Regions from separate parts of the Halomonas sp. HMF6819 genome, predicted to be linked through region 2. Evidence: predicted binding sites of a transcription regulator. Region 2 holds the regulator's gene; each other region holds the start of a gene.
What was found. The regulator FNR, encoded in region 2, switches genes on or off when oxygen is low (the NO sensors DNR and NnrR bind a similar motif). The targets are predictions, from matches to a motif close to TTGATNTANATCAA.

Region 1: the regulator FNR is predicted to act here: its motif matches at 4,475-4,488, upstream of ACGLWX_RS17660 (OmpW family protein).
Region 3: the regulator FNR is predicted to act here: its motif matches at 3,218-3,231, upstream of kdgD (5-dehydro-4-deoxyglucarate dehydratase).

Annotation. Positions count from the first base shown of each region.
Region 1 is NZ_JBIQVY010000009.1:55,161-61,119, reverse strand. Features, by position in the region: gene ACGLWX_RS17685 (hypothetical protein) at 1-366, opposite strand, end outside; gene rimK (30S ribosomal protein S6--L-glutamate ligase) at 455-1,363, opposite strand; gene ACGLWX_RS17675 (RimK/LysX family protein) at 1,402-1,842, opposite strand; gene ACGLWX_RS17670 (DUF3549 family protein) at 1,979-3,013, opposite strand; gene ACGLWX_RS17665 (YqcC family protein) at 3,302-3,634, shown strand; gene ACGLWX_RS17660 (OmpW family protein) at 3,759-4,397, opposite strand; gene putP (sodium/proline symporter PutP) at 4,551-5,959, opposite strand, start outside.
Region 2 is NZ_JBIQVY010000002.1:144,636-150,594, forward strand. Features, by position in the region: gene ACGLWX_RS06605 (putative nucleotidyltransferase substrate binding domain-containing protein) at 1-802, shown strand, start outside; gene ACGLWX_RS06610 (DNA polymerase III subunit epsilon) at 858-1,454, shown strand; gene ttcA (tRNA 2-thiocytidine(32) synthetase TtcA) at 1,536-2,438, shown strand; gene fnr (fumarate/nitrate reduction transcriptional regulator Fnr) at 2,449-3,186, opposite strand; gene hemN (oxygen-independent coproporphyrinogen III oxidase) at 3,217-4,626, opposite strand; gene ACGLWX_RS06630 (tripartite tricarboxylate transporter substrate binding protein) at 5,027-5,959, shown strand, end outside.
Region 3 is NZ_JBIQVY010000002.1:346,873-352,831, reverse strand. Features, by position in the region: gene ACGLWX_RS07585 (aldehyde dehydrogenase (NADP(+))) at 1-452, opposite strand, end outside; gene ACGLWX_RS07580 (enolase C-terminal domain-like protein) at 770-2,110, opposite strand; gene kdgD (5-dehydro-4-deoxyglucarate dehydratase) at 2,206-3,123, opposite strand; gene ACGLWX_RS07570 (enolase C-terminal domain-like protein) at 3,439-4,764, opposite strand; gene garD (galactarate dehydratase) at 4,811-5,959, opposite strand, start outside.

The sequences.
Region 1 (5,959 bases), on a different contig from region 2:
CGGTTCGATCGGCTCGGGCAGTGGGTGGGTGAAGAGTGTGGAGAGCGCCTGCATCAGCACCCGCTCCTGTTCCAGTAGCTCGTTGATCAGCACTTGGCTGTCGTTGCCCACGAAGCTTTTTAGCCGACTCCAAAGCCATAGAAAATCGTCGCGTTCGACGTCGGCATCGCGAGGCAGCATCTTGAGGTGGGTACGCGCAAGCGACTGCAGCTGGCGCATCTGTTTGAGCCTGGCGGCGTAGTACGGTTTGAGGCTGTCACGCAGCGAAGGACGCAGGCGTTCAAGGTTATCCTGGAAATAGTCAATACTGTCGGCCAGCGCTTCCAGCACGCTGTCCATCGCCACTTGGCGATTATCAAGAAACATGAGCGTCTACCTCCTTCGGTGACGCAAATTGTGGCGGGGGTGGCTTGGATTTGCCACCCCTTGAGCGGATTATTTTAGCGGTTATGCCTTAACCTTTAGGCTTGGGCGGGGCCTTGCGCGACGGCGCCGCGTTTTTCTCGATTTGCTCGATGATCAGCCCGGCGATGTCCTTGCCGGTCGCGGTTTCGATACCCTGAAGCCCGGGCGAGGAGTTGACCTCCATGATCACCGGGCCGTGGTTGGCGCGCAGAAGATCGACACCTGCGACCTGAAGCCCCATCGCCTTGGCGGCGCGGATTGCCGTCGAGCGCTCCTCCGGCGTAATGCGGATGACGCTGGCGGTACCGCCACGGTGCAGGTTGGAGCGAAACTCGCCTTCGGCGGCTTGGCGCTTCATCGCCGCTACCACCTTGTCGCCGATCACGAAGCAGCGTATGTCGGCGCCCTTGGCCTCCTTTATGTACTCCTGCACCATGATGTTGGCTTTCATACCCATGAACGCCTGCACCACCGACTCCGCGGCCTGGTTGGTCTCGGCGAGTACCACGCCGATCCCCTGAGTTCCTTCGAGCAGCTTGATCACCAGCGGCGCGCCTTTCACCATGGTGATCAAATCGGGAATGTCATCCGGCGAGTGGGCAAAGCCGGTGATCGGAAGCCCGAGGCCCTTGCGTGAGAGCAGCTGCAGCGAGCGCAGCTTGTCGCGCGAGCGGGTGATTGCCACCGAGTCGTTGACCACGTAGGTCCCCATCATCTCGAACTGGCGAAGCACCGCGCAGCCGTAGAAGGTGACCGAGGCGCCGATACGCGGAATGACCGCGTCGAAACGCTCGATCTCGGCACCCTTGTAGTGAATCGATGGGTGGTGAGCGGCAATGCTCATGTAGCAGCGCAGGGTGTCGACCACGCGGGCCGTATGGCCACGGGCCTCGGCGGCCTCGACGAGCCGGCGAGTCGAGTAGAGGTTGCGGTTACGCGAAAGCAGGGCAATATGCATACAGGACTCCGGTTCGGATCACGATAAGAGGTGCAGGTTTAGGGTTCGCCGTGCAGAAAAGCGGCGCCAGGTGCGACCAGCAGGCGGCGCATGGCGCGACGACCCAGTAGCATCGGATGGCGCATATTGCTGCGGTCGGTAAGCGTTAGCTCGACGGGGAAGTTGAGCTCGCCCAGTACCACCGGTGTGCGAATCACGTAGCGCCACTCGCTGTGGCCGTTGGAGCTGGTGACGCGGCGCCGGTCGTGCAAATGGAGCGTATAGCGGTGCGAGGGCGTGGTGGGGCCGCCGCTATGAGTAACGAAGCTTATCCATAGCTGGCCGTGTTCGTCCTCTTCGGTCGTGATCTCCTCGGCGTGAAGCGCCGAGGTGCGCGCGCCGGTATCGGCCTTGCAGCAAAGATGCAGGCCAAGTTCCGGGAGCGTCACCATTTCGCGACGCCCAATGACGGCTTTCGCCTGATAAGGTAGTTCCTTCACGATCACTCCTTGCTCGCCCGGGTTATAGACCCGGGTCGAATTCCAATAAGGCCCCGGTATCGCTAAGAAAACGGATTGGCTTCAACCATTGACTTGATGAACGACTGACTTCAATTAACGACAGGCTTCATTAACGTTAGTGGCGCGGGGCCAAGTTCGCCAGCCGCGATTGTACGGCGCTGCCCTCGGGGGCATCGCGCAGCGTCATGAGGACCAGAAGCCGCAGCCGCGGAATCAGCGCGATATCGCGCACCGCGACGTTGAAGTCGGTATCGTCGCGCGCCGCCAGGCGATTCAGAAACAGCGGCAGCCGTTCGGCGTCCTCGAGCCACTCCCAGCCGCGCCCGGCGATCGCCGCCAGCACATCGGGCCCACACGCCGCCGTGTCCTCGAGCAGCGCCAGATACCAGCGCCCTACGGCGGCGCTTTCGCTTGCGCCGACCGCGCGGACGCAGGCGCATAGCGTTTCGACATCGCCTTCGCTGGCAGCGCGCTCGCCGCGCTCGATCAGCGCCATTACCAGCCGCTCGTCGAGCGCGCAGTGCTCCAGGCACAGACAGAGTGGGCGAATCACGTCGCGCTCAAACTGCTTTGCCATGATCGCGTCGGCCAGGCGTTGCTGAGTGGGCGCATCGCTGCGCACAGTGTAGTCGGCAATGCCTTGAAGGCCCAACGCCTGCCAGTCGATGGCCTGCTGACCGCTCAGGTAAGCCTCCACCGGCTCGAAGTGCTGGCTGGCGGGAAGATTCTGATCAAACGTGGCGCGGGCGTTGAGCATGGCCTGAAACGGCAAGCTCGGGGTAAAGGCCAGCGGGTTGTCCTGCATGAAGTGCTCGCTGCTGGCCTCGGCTAGGCCAGGGTTTGCCACGTTGCGCCCCAAGGTTTCTACCAAGCGGTTCAAAAAGCCATCGCGGGAAGCCGGCGACAGCATGCCTTGTTCGTCGAGGGCAAAGGCGAGAAACCAGATCGCGGGCTCGGTCATGTCACCGATGCGAAACGCGATGGCCACGCGCGCTTGCCCCTGCCAGGGCACGGGCCAGGCCAGTTCACCGCGCTCGAAGGCGGCCAGCGTCTCTCGTGGGCAGGCGGTGACGCGTCGTCCCATGTGGTAGATGGCCACCTCGGCGCCGCTTCGCTCAAAGAACTCGTCCAGGGTATTCAGTGCTTGCATGTGATCCTTTCCTTTCGCGAAGGGGCACTCTACCTTGAGCGGCCCCAAGTGTCAGCCGGAGTTTGCGCGCCAACACCTCTTGATGATCAAAAATTGAACAACTTGCTCCGGCGCCCATCGCCGTAAGCGTCTCGTCACCTTTCCATAGTTTATCCACAGCCTCTTGCAGGTTTTCTGTGAATCCGTGGATAACCGTAAAAGTGGCCGCAAAGCGATGCTCGCCATCATGGCAACGCGGGCGTGAAAAGGCGATAATGGCACGTTCATGCACCGACTCCCCAGGAGCTTATGAGCGTACATCCATCGCTTCACCAGTCGCTGCGCGAGCTCGAAGCCGCGATGAAGGCGGCCGGCCTCTGGCGTATGCCCACCCCGGACGCCCCGGCGTTCGAAAGCCGCCAGCCGTTTTGCGTCGATACCATGTCGCTGCCGCAGTGGCTACGCTTTGTCTTCATCGCACGACTCGACGCGCTGGTCGAGGCCAAGGCGCGGATGCCGGCAAAGTGCGAGGTCGCCCCGGCGGTCGCCGCCTATCTTCAGCAGGAGAAGGTGCGCGCAAGCGATCAACTGCTGGTCGTTCAGGCGGTCGAGCGCGTCGACAAGGTCGTGACCGAAGGCTAGACACGCCGCTTGTCTGTTTGAAAGCTTATCTGTTTAAAAGCTTATCTGTTTGCAAGTACAGGCATGCCAAAAGCCCGGCGCAAAGCGTCGGGCTTTTTTTGCAAGCGCTTGAATGGACTCTGCGCTAGAAGCGGTAGCCAAGCCCTGCCATGACCACCACCGGGTCGATGTCGATGCTTCCCGCCGCGCTGCCCGCCACGGTCGCGTCGCTTTCGATATCCAAGTACCAGGCCGCGGCGTTGAGGGTCCAATGCTCGTCGATGATTAAATCGAGCCCGACCTGGCCCGCTGCGCCCCAGCTATCGTCCAGATCCAGGCTTACGCCGTCGATATCCACTTCCTCGCTGGAGAAACGGGTGTAGTTGATCCCGGCGCCCACGTAGGGCTGAACTCGCGATTGGGTGCCGCCGAGCGGGTAGTATTGCAGTGTCAGCGTCGGTGGCAGGTGCTTGGTCGAGGCGATATTGTCGTCGTTCAAGCGAACGTCGTGCTCGAAGGGCAGGGCGGCCAGTAGTTCGACGCCGAGCTTGTCGTGAAAACGGTAGCCGAGGGTGAAGGCGAAGCCCGACTTGTCCTCGACGTCGACGTTCAGGTCGCCCAGCGCCGTATCGAGCGTGCCGTTATCACTCTTGGGCGCGACCTTGGCGACCCCGATGCGGGTGAAGAAATCGCCCTGGCCATAGGCTAGCGCCGGGCTGCTGGTGGCGATGGCAGCCGCGGCGAATCCGGCGGCAGTGATAGTGGTAGTCCAGAGTCGACCCATGATGCTTCCCTCATGATAACGTGACGTTTAGCGTTGACACCGTTTGCACAGCGTAACGCTCGCGGAAGAGGGCGTTTTTGATCTGGCTCAACGACTTAAGCGACGGCGTACAAAAAAGGCCACCCGAAGGTGGCCTTGTTCGCGCTTGAGCGCTTAGCGTTCGATATGGCGATACTCGCCGGCATCGCGAGTGGCGCTACTGACCACCAGAATCGCGATGAACGAGGCGATAAAGCCCGGGATGATCTCGTAGATGCCCGGCCCGCCCAGAAACTCGGCGTTGAAGCCCAGCGTGATCCAGAGCATCACGGTCACCGCACCGACCACCATGCCGGCAATGGCGCCGGCGCCGTTGGTGCGCGACCACATCAGCGACAGCAGAATCAGCGGGCCGAAGGCCGCACCGAAGCCTGCCCAGGCGTTACTTACCAGCCCCAGTACTTGAGAATCCGGATCGGAGGCGATGATCGCCGCCACGATGCCGACCAGTGCCACGCTCACCCGGCCCACGGTCACGGTCTCTTTCTCGGAGGCCTCCTTGCGCAGGAACAGCCGGTAGAAGTCCTCGGTCAGCGACGACGAGGCGACCAGCAGCTGACTCGAAATGGTACTCATCACCGCCGCCAGCAGCGCCGCGTAGAGGAAGCCGGTGATCAGCGGGTGGAAGAGCAGGTCCGCGAGGATAATGAAGATCGTCTCCGGGTTTTCCACGTCCATGCCGTTACGAATGGCATAGGCGCGCCCGAAGATACCCAGCGACACCGCACCGATCAGCGATACCGCCATCCAGCTCATGCCGATGTTACGCGCGATCGGCACGTCCTTGAGGCTACGAATGGCCATGAAGCGCACGATGATGTGCGGCTGGCCGAAGTAGCCAAGCCCCCAGGTGACCGCAGAGAGCCAGCCGATGAAGGTTAGCCCGTCCGTCCAGGAGAGCAGCGTCGGATCGACCTCGTTGAGGGTTTGCGACGCCTGAGTGAAACCGCCGCCGCCTTCGCCGAACAGCACCACCGCCGGCATGATGATCAGCGCCAGCATCATGATGCAGCCCTGCACGAAGTCGGTCAGGCTGACCGCGAGAAAGCCGCCGACCACGGTATACACCAGTACCACGCCGAGGGTGATGATGATCCCGGTGCCGTAATCGCTGAACCCGCCCAGGTTGATTACCCCGGCGAACGCGCTCTCGAAAAGCCGCCCGCCGGCGACCAGGCCCGACGCGGTATAGACCGCGAAAAACACCACGATGACGATCGCCGACACTGTGCGCAGCGACAGCGCCCGGGTTGGGAAGCGATTAGCCAAAAACGCCGGAATGGTGATGGCGTTGCCGTAGTGCACGGTCTGCTCGCGCAGGCGTGGTGCGACCAGCAGCCAGTTGAAAAACGCCCCTACGAACAGCCCGATGCCGATCCAGGCCGAGCCCAGCCCGGAGACGAACATCGCGCCGGGAAGGCCCAGCAGCAACCAGCCGCTCATGTCCGAGGCGCCGGCGGAGAGCGCGGCCACTTTCGGACTCAAGGTTCGCCCGCCGAGCACGTAATCCTCGGAGGTGGAGG
Region 2 (5,959 bases):
GTGCTGCCTGGTGGTGATGGGCAGCGAAGGCCGCGGCGAGCAAATTCTCAAAACCGACCAAGACAACGCTCTGATTCTCGAGGACGACCCCAGCTGGCCAAATGCTCCAGCGGCGATGGAGGCGCTCACCCACACGCTTGTCGAACTGGGCTACCCGCCTTGCCCGGGCAACATCATGGTCTCCAACCCGGAGTGGGTCGGGAGCGTGGCGACCTGGCAGGCGCGAATCGAACGCTGGGCCGAGCGGCGCGACGGCGACAGCCTCATGAAGCTTGCCATCATGCTCGACGCCCGGGCCGTAGCCGGCAACGCCGAGCTTGCCCGCCGCGTGCGCCAGGCGCTCTATGCGCGCTGCGCCGACGATGAGCTGTTGCTGAGCTATCTGGCGCGGGCGGCGCTGAGTTTTTCCACGCCGCTGACGCTGTTCGGCTCGCTGAAAAAGCGCGAGCACGGCATCGACATCAAAAAGGGCGGTATTTTCCCCATCGTGCACGGCGTGCGCACCATGGCGCTGGAGCGGCGCATCGACGCCGAAAGCACCTTCGAGCGCCTCGAGGCGCTGGTGGCCGACGGACGGCTGGAAAGCCGCTTCGCCGAGGACCTGAGCGAGGCGCTGGCGCTTTTTACCGAGCTCCGTCTGCGCCAGCAGCTGGCGGCCCAAAACGGCCAGGTCGCGTCGGCCAACCACGTAGTGGTGCAGAACCTGTCGTCACTCGAGCGCGATCTGCTGCGCGAGGCGCTGCACATTGTGAAGGAGTTCAAGGCGCGCCTGACCCACCGATACCACCTGGAGTACTCATAGCGGTATGCAATTAACGAATCGACACTTTTCACTAATCAAAGGCTCGCTGCGTGGTTTGTTCAAACGCGAAAGCGACCGCCGACGACTGACTGGTTCGCCCTTCGAGTGGCTGTTTCACCCCTATCTTGGCGAAGAGCTGGTGGCGCTGGCGTTTCGCTTCGCCCCTGCCGACCCGATCCTGAGTGTGGCGGCGGTGGTGTTCAACGAGCGGCGCGTGCAGACCCAAAGCGCTTGGGTGGCAACGCTTGCCGATCGCCACACGGTGGCCAGCCGTGCGCTGCGCCGCCATCAGGTGGAGACGCCGACCCCGGCGCTCATGGCGCCCACGGCGGAAAACATCGCCACGCTTGCCGAATTCATCGGCAATCGCCCGGTGGTGGGGTGGGGGCTTGATCAAACGCTGGGGCCGGTCAACCGGCTGTTCGATAAGCGGCTGGGCTTCGAGCTGCCCAACGCCCAGGTCGATATCGAACGCCTTTATCAGCGCCGTCAAAAGCGCTCGCCGATCGACCCCCGGCTGGCGCCGGATCTCGACCAGGCGCTTCGCCAAGCGCGGCTGGCGCCCCCGGGTGCGGCGTCGCTTCTGGGCGAGGCGAGCGCCTGCGCGCTTTTATACATGCGCCTGACCCGCGACTCAGCGCTAGAAGCGTGAGCGGCGCTCGACGTTATTGGGTGGGGGAGGGAGTCTTGTTAGAATGAGCGCCTTATCCTCATCACCGGCAGTGCGTACATCATGCAGCAACCCGAACATTTCGACCCCGTCGCTTTGGAGGCTGTCGCGTCCAACGGTTCAGCCGACCTTCACGACGTCAAACAGAAGCGCGAATTCAACAAGTTGCAGAAAAGGCTTCGGCGCGAGGTCGGCAACGCCATTCTCGATTACAACATGATCGAGGAAGGCGACCGGGTGATGGTGTGCCTGTCCGGCGGCAAGGACAGCTACACCATGCTCGAGATTCTGCGCAATTTGCAGCGCAACGCCCCGGTGAACTTCTCGCTGGTGGCGGTGAATCTCGATCAGAAACAGCCGGGGTTCCCCGAGCACGTGCTGCCGCGCTACCTGGACGGCCAAGGCGTGGAGTACCACATCCTCGAGCGCGACACCTACTCGGTGGTGAAGGAGAAAACGCCAGAGGGCAAGACCACCTGCGCGCTCTGCTCGCGGCTCAGACGCGGCTCGCTCTACGGCTTTGCCGAAGAGATCGGCGCGACCAAGATCGCGCTGGGCCATCACCGCGAAGACATTCTCGAAACGCTTTTTCTGAATATGTTCTTCGGCGGCACGCTGAAATCCATGCCGCCGAAGCTCTTGTCCGACGACGGCAAGAACATCGTCATCCGCCCGCTTGCCTACTGCAAGGAGGCGGACATTGCCGAGTTCTCGCGGCTGATGGAATTTCCGATCATTCCCTGCAACCTGTGCGGCTCGCAGCCGAACATGCAGCGTCAGAACGTCAAGGCGATGCTGGCCGAGTGGGACAAGAAGTACCCGGGCCGGCTCGAGAGCATGTTCCGCGCGATCACCAACGTCGCCCCTTCACAGCTGGCCGACCGCGCGCTGTTCGACTTTCAGGGCCTGGAAGCCAAACAGGCTGAGCTCAAGGCCGGGCGCATTTCGGCGCTCAATGTGGGCTAGCCAGGCGTTATTACACCGCTTCCTCGTCGGCCAGGGTGATGAGCCTGGCCATATCCAGAATGTTCACTTCCCGCCCGGATACCGCGACCACCTGCTGGCTTTGAAGGCGGCTAAGTATTCGGCTGACCGTCTCCACCGCCAGGCCTAAGTAGTTGCCGATATCTGCCCGCGCCATGGAAAGGCGAAAGCTGTAGGGCGAGTAGCCGCGGCGGCGAAAGCGATCCGAGAGCGTGGTGAGAAAGGTCGCCAGGCGCTGGTCGGCGGTCTTGCGCGAGAGTAGGCGCATCATGCGCCGGTCATCGCGCAGCTCCTTGCTCATGCTGCGATAAAGCTGGGTGCGAAGCTCGGGCAGCTCCTCGGAAAGCGTGTCCAGATGCTTGAAAGGAATTTCGCACACGGTGGTGGTTTCCAGCGCAATCACGCTGCCCGGGTAGGTCTCTTCGTCGATGCCATCAAGGCCCACCAGCTCGCTTGGCAGGTAGAAGTTGGTGAGCTGCTCGAAGCCCGAGCCTTCGCTGGTGATTTGCTTGAGGCTTCCCGAGCGCACCGCAAAGACGCTCGAAAAACGCTCTCCCTGATGAAACAGCGCCTCGCCTTTTTTAAGCGGCGCGCGGCGGCGGATGATCGCGTCGAACTGGCTGACGTCCTCGATCTGCAGCGCCAGCGGCAGGCACAGCGAGCTGAGACTACAGGTCTGACAGCGCGGGGCCTGCAAAAGCGCCGAGCGTTGGCGGGCGGGAGTCGACATTACCATCTCCTTATAAAGCGTACGTGCCCATTATAGGATTTTTGAGTAGCGCTGGGCGAGCGGTGCCGAAAGATGAGCATCGAAAGCCATCGCCAAATGGCGGATCAACAGCCGCCCGATCGGCGTGACGCTCAGCACCGCGCCCGTGCGCTCGATCAGACCGTCACGTTCGGCCTGGGCAAGCCGTGAAAGCGCCTCACTAAAGTAAGCCTCGGCGTCGATATCAAAGCGCTCGCCGATCACAGCCAAATCCAGGCGCATATCGCACATCAGCCGCTCGATCACCGCGCGGCGAATCAGATCGTCCTGGCTTAAGCGAAGCCCCTTGCAGGTCGCCAAGTGCCCACCGTCGAGCGCCGCGGCGTAGTCGTCGAGCTTGACCGGATTCTGGGCATAGACATCGTCGATGCGCGAAATGGCCGATACCCCTAGCCCGATCAGATCGCACTGGGCGTGGCTCGAATAGCCCTGGAAGTTACGCGTCAGCGACCCCTCGCGCTGGGCGACCGCCAGGCTGTCCTCGGGCAGGGCGAAGTGATCCATGCCGATATGCACGTAGCCCGCGCTTGCCAGCATCTCAATGCTTTTACGCAAGATGGCGAGCTTCTCCTCGGCGCCGGGAAGCTCGGCCTCATCGATACGCCGCTGCGGCGCGAAGCGCGCGGGCAGGTGGGCGTAGTTGAAAAGCGACAGCCGGGCCGGGCCCAGCTCGATGACCTGGGAGAGCGTATCGGCAAAGCGGCGCTCGCTCTGGCGCGGAAGGCCATAGATCAAATCCACGTTGAGCGAGCCGAAACCGAGCCGGTGCGCCTCGTCCATCAGCGTTTCGGTCAATTGCCTTGGCTGGACGCGGTTGATCGCCCGCTGCACGTCCGGGTCCAGGTCCTGCACGCCCAGGCTCAGCCGGTTGAAGCCGAGCGACTGCAAATGGCGCAGGGTGAACACGTCCGCCTCGCGCGGGTCGATCTCGATGGCGTAGTCGCGGTGCGGATCGCTGGAGAGCCCGAAGCGTGCATCGAGGCGATCGATCAGATCGCCCATTTGCGACAGCGTCAAAAAGGTCGGCGTGCCGCCGCCCCAGTGAAGCTGCTCGACAGGCCGCGAGGTGTCCACGTGGCGCGCGGCGAGCACCATCTCCCGGTCGAGCCGCGAAAGGTACGGCTCGGCGAGTTGGCGATTCTTCGTGGCGATCTTGTTGCAAGCGCAGTAGAAGCAGATTTTCTCGCAAAACGGGATATGCACGTAGAGCGAGAGCGGGCGGCGGCTTTGGTTGCTGCGCTCGAGTGCCTGGGTGAAATCTTCCGACGTGAAGCCGTCGTGAAAGGCCAGCGCCGTTGGGTAGGAGGTGTAGCGCGGCCCGCTCGTGTCGTAGCGGCGCACAAGCGCCTCGTCCCAGATGGGGGCAAAGGGGGCAGCGGTCACGTGGGCACAGGTCGGCATAGGGGCTCCCGGGCAGAGAAACGAACGCCAGGTTCGTTCGATGGCGGCCTAAAGAGTAACCCGAGGCGTTTGGCGGCTTCTTGCGTCAGGTCAATAAAGCTCGTTCAGCATCAAATAAAGGCGTGACCGTCTTGCCGCAGGTTGCCCACCAGGGCGCTATTGACGCTTCCAATTCCGTTGCCCTATAGTTCGATGTTTTTAAAAATCGATTTTTCTTTCGATAAACGATAAGAAAACGATTGGCGAGACATTTAAAGATAGTGGCGAAAAGATAGTGGCGAGACATTTCCGAACGGATCATCGATCACTGCCTGCTTTGCTCCCGGATCCTGAGTTCCTGCCAACCCCTTGGCCAACTCTTCTAACCGCTCTTAAAACTAACTTATCAGGAAACAAATGCATGAAACTTAAAACGTTGCTGACCCTGTCCGCGCTCTCTGCTGCGATCACTCTGCCCGGCGTGACTTTGGCCGCCGATAGCTACCCGGACCGTCCGATCGAATTTATCGTGCCTTGGGGGCCAGGCGGTGCCAGCGACCTGCTGATGCGTCTGGTAGGGCGCCACTTGGAGCAGGAGCTGGACACGCCGGTGCCGATCATCAACATGCCCGGCGCGAGCGGAACTGTGGGCCTTCGCGAAGCATCGCGCCGCGACCCGGACGGTTACACCATCACCCAGATCCACGAGGGGCTTTTGATGGCGCACCACGCCGGTGTGACCGATCAGAACTGGGATACCTTCGAGCCCGTCGCCATGATGACCAGCGACAACTCGGTGATTCTGGTCAATGCCGATAGCGGTTGGGAAACCCTGGACGACATGCTCGAGGCCGTGCAGGCGAGCCCGGGCGAATACCGTATGGGCGTGACGCTGGGAGGCATTCCGCATCTTTGGGCGGTGCAGTTCGAAAACGCCACCGATACCGAATTTGGCTACGTCGGTTACGAGGGTACCGGTGAGCGCCTGCGCGCGTTGGCCGGCGGTCATATCACCGTGGCGATCGAGGATTATCAGTCGGCGGAAGCCTTTCTCGAAAACGGTGATATGACGGCCCTGGCCGCTGCCACCGACGAGCGTCTGGACGAGCTGCCGGACATTCCCACGCTCAAAGAGCTTGGATATGACCTGGAGTTTCTGGTGACTCGCGGCGTCGTGGTGCCCAAGGGGACACCCGACTCGATCATCGAGACGCTGGAAAGCGCCCTGGAATCCGTGGCAGAAAGCGACGCGTTTGTTAATGACGTGGCCAATGCCGGCGGCACCGTACGTTTCATGAACCGCGCCGACTACACCGACTATCTCGAGCGCAACGACCAGTTCATCGAAGACAAC
Region 3 (5,959 bases), 200 kb from region 2:
GGGCCCAGCGCGATGTGGCGCTGGCGCAAATCACCACGCGGCATCGGCTGACGATCCGGCATGGCCGGGTCTACGCGAACGTCCAGCCATTCGCCGGCGCGAACCGTCTTGGCGAACATGCGAAGCTGGCCACAGGTACGGCCGCGCTCGCCCTGAATACGTGCCTGGGGCAGTCCGGATTCAGCCACGGCCCGCTCGACGAGCGCATCGCCCAGCGCTTCGATTTCATCAGCGATGGTTTCGAGAAAGACAGCGCGGTCTTCAAGCGATGTTTCCCGATACGCATCGAAAGCATCCCATGCAAGCTGGCAGGCTTGATCTACCTCTGCTTGCGTACCGCCAGCATAGCCAGGCTCCAGCCGCTCATTGGTAGCCGGATTGATGGCCTGAATGGGATCACGAGAGCCCTTGACGGCTTTCTGTCCGATCAGCATTTCACCTGTTAGATTCATCTTGCCTCCTGCGATGAGAGTGGTTTTTCTGGCTGTCTAACGTTTGCATCAGACAACCCAAGCGAGCTCATGATCCTTGCGTCCGAAGACGCAAAGTGTAGCTCACAATCGAACGCGTACGGATTAGTAGACCCGCACGCTTGTATCGGGCATGGGACGGCTAATCGCCGCCCTGCTCGAACGCGGCGCGCGCCTGACTCGAGCAATAGCTTTGCCAAAATGTCAGTACCAGCAACCCAACCGCCACGGCCACAAACGCCAACCCAAAAGGTTTAGCAATCCGGACGCAGAACGAGCAGTGCCCGGGGCATCAACGTTTAGCGAACCAGCGCTGGGCGCTTGGGATCAAATGTCCATCCGTCGATCAGGTACTGCATGGCGGTGGCGTCGTTGCGGCCACCGGCGTGCAGGCTGCGATAGAGCGCGTGAGCTTTCTCGATTTCGGCCATGTCGATGTCGATTCCAAGCCCTGGCGCATCGGTGACCGCGACCTGGCCATTTTTGATTTCCGGCGGATTGTGCGTCAGCCGCGCGTCGCCTTCCTGCCAAATCCAGTGCGTATCCAGCGCCGTCGTGCGACCGACCGCCGCCGCCCCCACGTGGGCGAACATGGCCAGCGAAATATCGAAATGGTTGTTGGAGTGGGAGCCCCAGGTCATGCCATGGTCCTGGCAGAGCTGAGAGACGCGCACCGCGCCCGACAGCGTCCAGAAGTGCGGATCCGCCAGCGGAATATCGACCGAGCGCAGCATCAGTGCGTGGGCCATTTCGCGCCAGTTCGTCGCGACCATGTTGGTGGCCACCGGCAGGCCGGTCGCATGACGGAACTCGGCTAAAATCTCGCGACCCGAGAACCCCTGCTCGGCCCCACACGGGTCTTCGGCGTAGGCGATCACACCATGCAGGTTCTTGCACAGGCTGATCGCTTCTTGGAGCGACCAGGCACCGTTGGGGTCGATCGTGGTGCGCGCCTCGGGAAACGCGTTGTGGAGCGCCGTGACCGCCTCGATCTCCTGCTCGCCGGGAAGCGCCCCGCCCTTGAGCTTGAAATCCTTGAAGCCGTACCGGTCATGAGCTGCTTGTGCGAGCTCGACGACCGACTGCGGAGTCATGGCCGCTTCGTCGCGCAGGCGATACCAGTCGTGGCTCAGCCCCTCCGTTCCCCGCCGAAAATCCAGCGGCGTCGAGTGGCCCTCGCCGATAAAGAAGAGATAGCCCAGCACATCGACCGCGTCGCGCTGTTTGCCGTTGCCCAATAGCTCCGCCACAGGCACGCCCAAAAACTTGCCCATCAGGTCCAGCAGAGCGGCTTCAAGAGCGGCGACGGCGTTGACGCGGAGCTCGAACGTCCAAGAGCCCTTGCCGAAATCCTCAAAGTCAGCGCTCTGACCGTCACGGTTGAGCGAGGCGACCAGCGAGCGAAGCTTGCCAAGGGACTGACCCACGACCAGCTCGCGCGATTTCTCCAGCGACTGTTGAATCGTATCGCCGCCGGGTGCTTCACCTACGCCGTCGTTGCCGGCACTATCCGTGAGGATAATCAGATTACGAGTGAAGTACGGCGAGTGGGCACCACCGATATTGAGCAGCATGCTGTCACGCCCGGCAATGGGGATGACACGCATGCCGGTGATCGTGGGCGTATTGGGGGTGGGCATACACGTCTCCACCGGGCCATGTAGCATGGACCGTCATTTTGCACTCGCCGGGCAAGACCGGGCAGGCGGCGTTACCCGGCGAGCTTTTTAAACGCTTAAAGCGACTTGGCCTTCTCGACGAGCTTTTTCAGCTGATTCACTTGATCGCCGTTGGGCATGGTCAGCGGCGCACGTACGCGGCCACCGGGATAGCCCACGATGTCAGCGCCGGCCTTGATCAGGCTCACCGCGTAGCCAGGCGTGGTGTCGCGCAGCGTAACGAAAGGAATGAAGAACTCGCGCGTGGCCTTGGCAACGAACTCGCTGTTGCCCTGACGCAGCGCCTTGTAGAACTTGACGGCCATGTCGGGCACGAAGTTGAAGACCGCAGACGAGTAGGTGCTGACGCCGATCGCCAAGTACGCTTCGGCGATGATTTCGGCCGTCGGCACGCCACCGACGTAGCCCAGGCGGTCGCCCAGCGTTTTGATGGTGATGTTGAGCGCCTGCATGTCGCCCTTGCCATCTTTCAAACCGATCAGGTTGTCGCACTGGTCGGCCAGCGATTTGACGGCGTTGACGTTCAAATAGCCGTTGGCGCGGTTGTAGTAGATAACGCCAAGGTCCGTCGACTGGCAGACGCTTGCCGCGTACTCAACGATGCCTTCCTGGGAACACTCCGTCAGGTAAGGAGGCATCAGCAGAATGCCGTCGGCGCCGGCTTCCTGAGCGATTTTCGCGTGCTGCTGGGCAAGTTCGGCGCTTTGGCCGGCGCTGGCGATAATCGGCACGTGGCCGCCGATCGTCTCGACCGCGACTTCGACGATTTCACGGAACTCGTCCAGGGTAATATTGAAAAACTCACCGGTACCGCCAGCCACGAACAGCGCGGAGACTTCGTACTCCTTCAGCCACAGCAAGCGCTTGCGATAGCTGTCGGCATCGAATTTACCGTTGGCATCGAAATCGGTCACCGGAAATGACAGCAGGCCATCGGTAATGGAGGCTTTAAGCTCTTGTTTAGAAAAATTCATTAGAAATCCTCTTTTTAGTTTAGCAAGCTGATGATGGTGCAGTGCCACGATCCAGGACGCTCAAAACTAGGCAGTAGCAGTATATGAACGCATATTGTCATACATCATACAAATACGCCTCTAGACTTTAGGCTAAGCTTTTACAAGCTTAAAATTACCTATAAATAGTCTTCAGATTTACCGGGCGGCCGCTTTTAAATGCAGCCTTGAGCGCTTTTATAATTTTTACCGGATGACGCTAACATATAAAAATAAGAGCCAAACAGACATTGAACGCCTAATGGCCCTTACACTTACCTTATAAAAACTCGCTTGTTAGCGAACCAGTGCCGGGCGCTTGGGATCGAACTCCCAGCCCGCCACCAGGTACTGCATCGCCATGGCGTCATTGCGCTGTGTCACGTCCAACGACTTGTAGAGTCGATGTGCGTCCATCAGCTGATCTTCGTCGAGCTCGACCCCAAGGCCTGGCGTCGTCGGCACTTTCAGCTTGCCGTCGCGAATCAGGAACGGTTCTTTAGTGATGCGCTGGCCGTCCTGCCAGATCCAGTGAGTGTCGATGGCGGTGATCTCGCCGGGGCAGGCTGCGGCCACGTGAGTCATCATGGCCAGCGAAATATCGAAGTGGTTATTGCTGTGCGAGCCCCAGGTCATGCCCCACTCGTTGCAAAGCTCACCGACCATGACCGCACCCTGCATGGTCCAGAAGTGGCAGTCGGCCAGCGGAATGTCGACGGCGTTGAGCTGAACGGCGTACTGCAGCTGTTTGAAATCCGTCGCGATCATGTTGGTCGCGGTCGGCAGACCCGTGCGCTTTTTGAACTCGGCCATGGTTTCGCGGCCGGAGTAGCTCTCTTCCTGACCGCAGGGGTCCTCGGCATAGCTCAGAAGGTGCTTGATCGGGTCCAGCACCCGTACGGCCTCGTCGAGTTTCCAGGCGCCGTTCGGGTCGAGCGTCAAGCGCGCCTCCGGGAACGCGTCGTGCAGCGCGCGGATGCAGTCGGCCTCTTCCTCTCCTCTGAGCACGCCGCCCTTGAGTTTGAAGTCCTTGAAGCCGTAACGATCGAACGCTGCCTTGGCCAGGTTCGCGACTGCGTCCGGCGTGAGTGCCTCCTGGTAGCGCACTTCGTCCCAGGCATCTTTCGGGTCGGTCGCTTTCGGGTAGGGCAGGTCCGTCTTGCCCGGGTCGCCGAGCAAAAACAGATAGCCAAGCGCCTCGACTTCATCGCGCTGACGGCCGTACTGACCCAGAAGATCCGCCACCGGCAGGCCCACGGCCTGACCGTAAAGGTCCAAAAGCGCCGACTCGAGCCCGGTGATGACGTGAACCGCCACGCGCAGATCGAACGTTTGGCGACCGCGCTCTTCGCGTCCGTTTTTTGAAAGCGCCACGCGGGCGCTGTTCAGCGTCTGTTTGAACGCGTTGATGGTCGAGCCCTCAACGATATCGCGACACTGCTCCAGCCCCTTGAGAATGCCTTCGCTTGAAGGGATCTCCCCTACCCCTTTGTTACCCGCATCGTCTTCAAGAATCACAACGCAGCGAATAAACCAGGGCGCGTGGCCACCGCTGAGGTTAAGCAGAAAACCATCGTAGCCGGCAACCGGGACGACCTTCATTGATTTGATTTTGGGAAACATGACGATTGACTCTCTTGTTAGAACCAGAAGAAACGATAAAAGGTGTTTAGGTAACCGGCGCCGGGTTGAAAAGCACCAGGTCGTTGTGAATGCCGAGCCTGTCCGCGGCGGCCTGTTTACGGCCGCTGGCGACATCGAGGATCAGATGGAAAAGCTCCCAGCCCAGATCCTCAATGCTGGCCTCGCCGGTAGCGACACGCCCGGCATCCAGGTCGATGATGTCGTGCCAGCGGCGCGCCAGATGCGAGTTGGTCGCGACCTTGAGCACGGGCACCATGGCAAGCCCGTAGGGCGTACCGCGCCCGGTGGTGAAGACCTGCAGGTTCATCCCGGCAGCCAGCTGGAGCGTGCCGCAAATGAAGTCGCTCGCCGGCGTGGCCGCAAAGGTGAGCCCCTTGCGCCGCAGTCGCTCGCCCGGGCCGATGACGTCGACGATCGGCGAGTTGCCGGACTTGATGACCGAGCCCAACGCCTTCTCGACCACGTTGCTCAAACCGCCCTTCTTGTTGCCCGGGGACGGGTTGGCGCTACGATCGGCCTGGCCTTGTAATAGATAGTCGTCGTACCAGGCCATTTGATCGATCAGCGCCTGGCCGACCTCGCGGTCGATGGCGCGCGGGGTCAGCAGGTGAATGGCGTCACGCACCTCGGTCACTTCCGAGAACATGACGCTGCCGCCGGCGCGCACGATTAGATCCGTGGCAAAGCCCACCGCCGGGTTGGCCGTTACGCCGGAAAAAGCGTCGCTGCCGCCGCACTGCATACCAACCGCCAATTCCGAGGCCGGGCAGGTTTCGCGGCTTCGCTTGTTCAAGCGCTCGAGATGGCGCTCGGCCATGGCCAGAATGCCGTCGACCATCTCGCCAAAGCCTTCAAAGCTCTCGTCCTGCATACTCAGCACGTTGGCTTCGGGGTCGGCGGCTTCGGTATTTTCGTAAATCTTGACCGGCCGGTCTTCGAGCAGCGTCGAGGGCTGGAGTTTTTCACAGCCAAGCCCGATCACCATGATCTCATTGCCAAAGTTGGGGTTAAGCGCGATGTTCTTTAGCGTACGAATGGGGACGATCGCGGCCGGTGCGTTGATCGCCACGCCGCAGCCGTAGCTGTGGTTGAGCCCGACCACATCATCGACGTTGGGAAAGCGCGGTAACAGCTCGCGCTTGATCCGCCCGACCACGTACTCCACCGTGCCGGC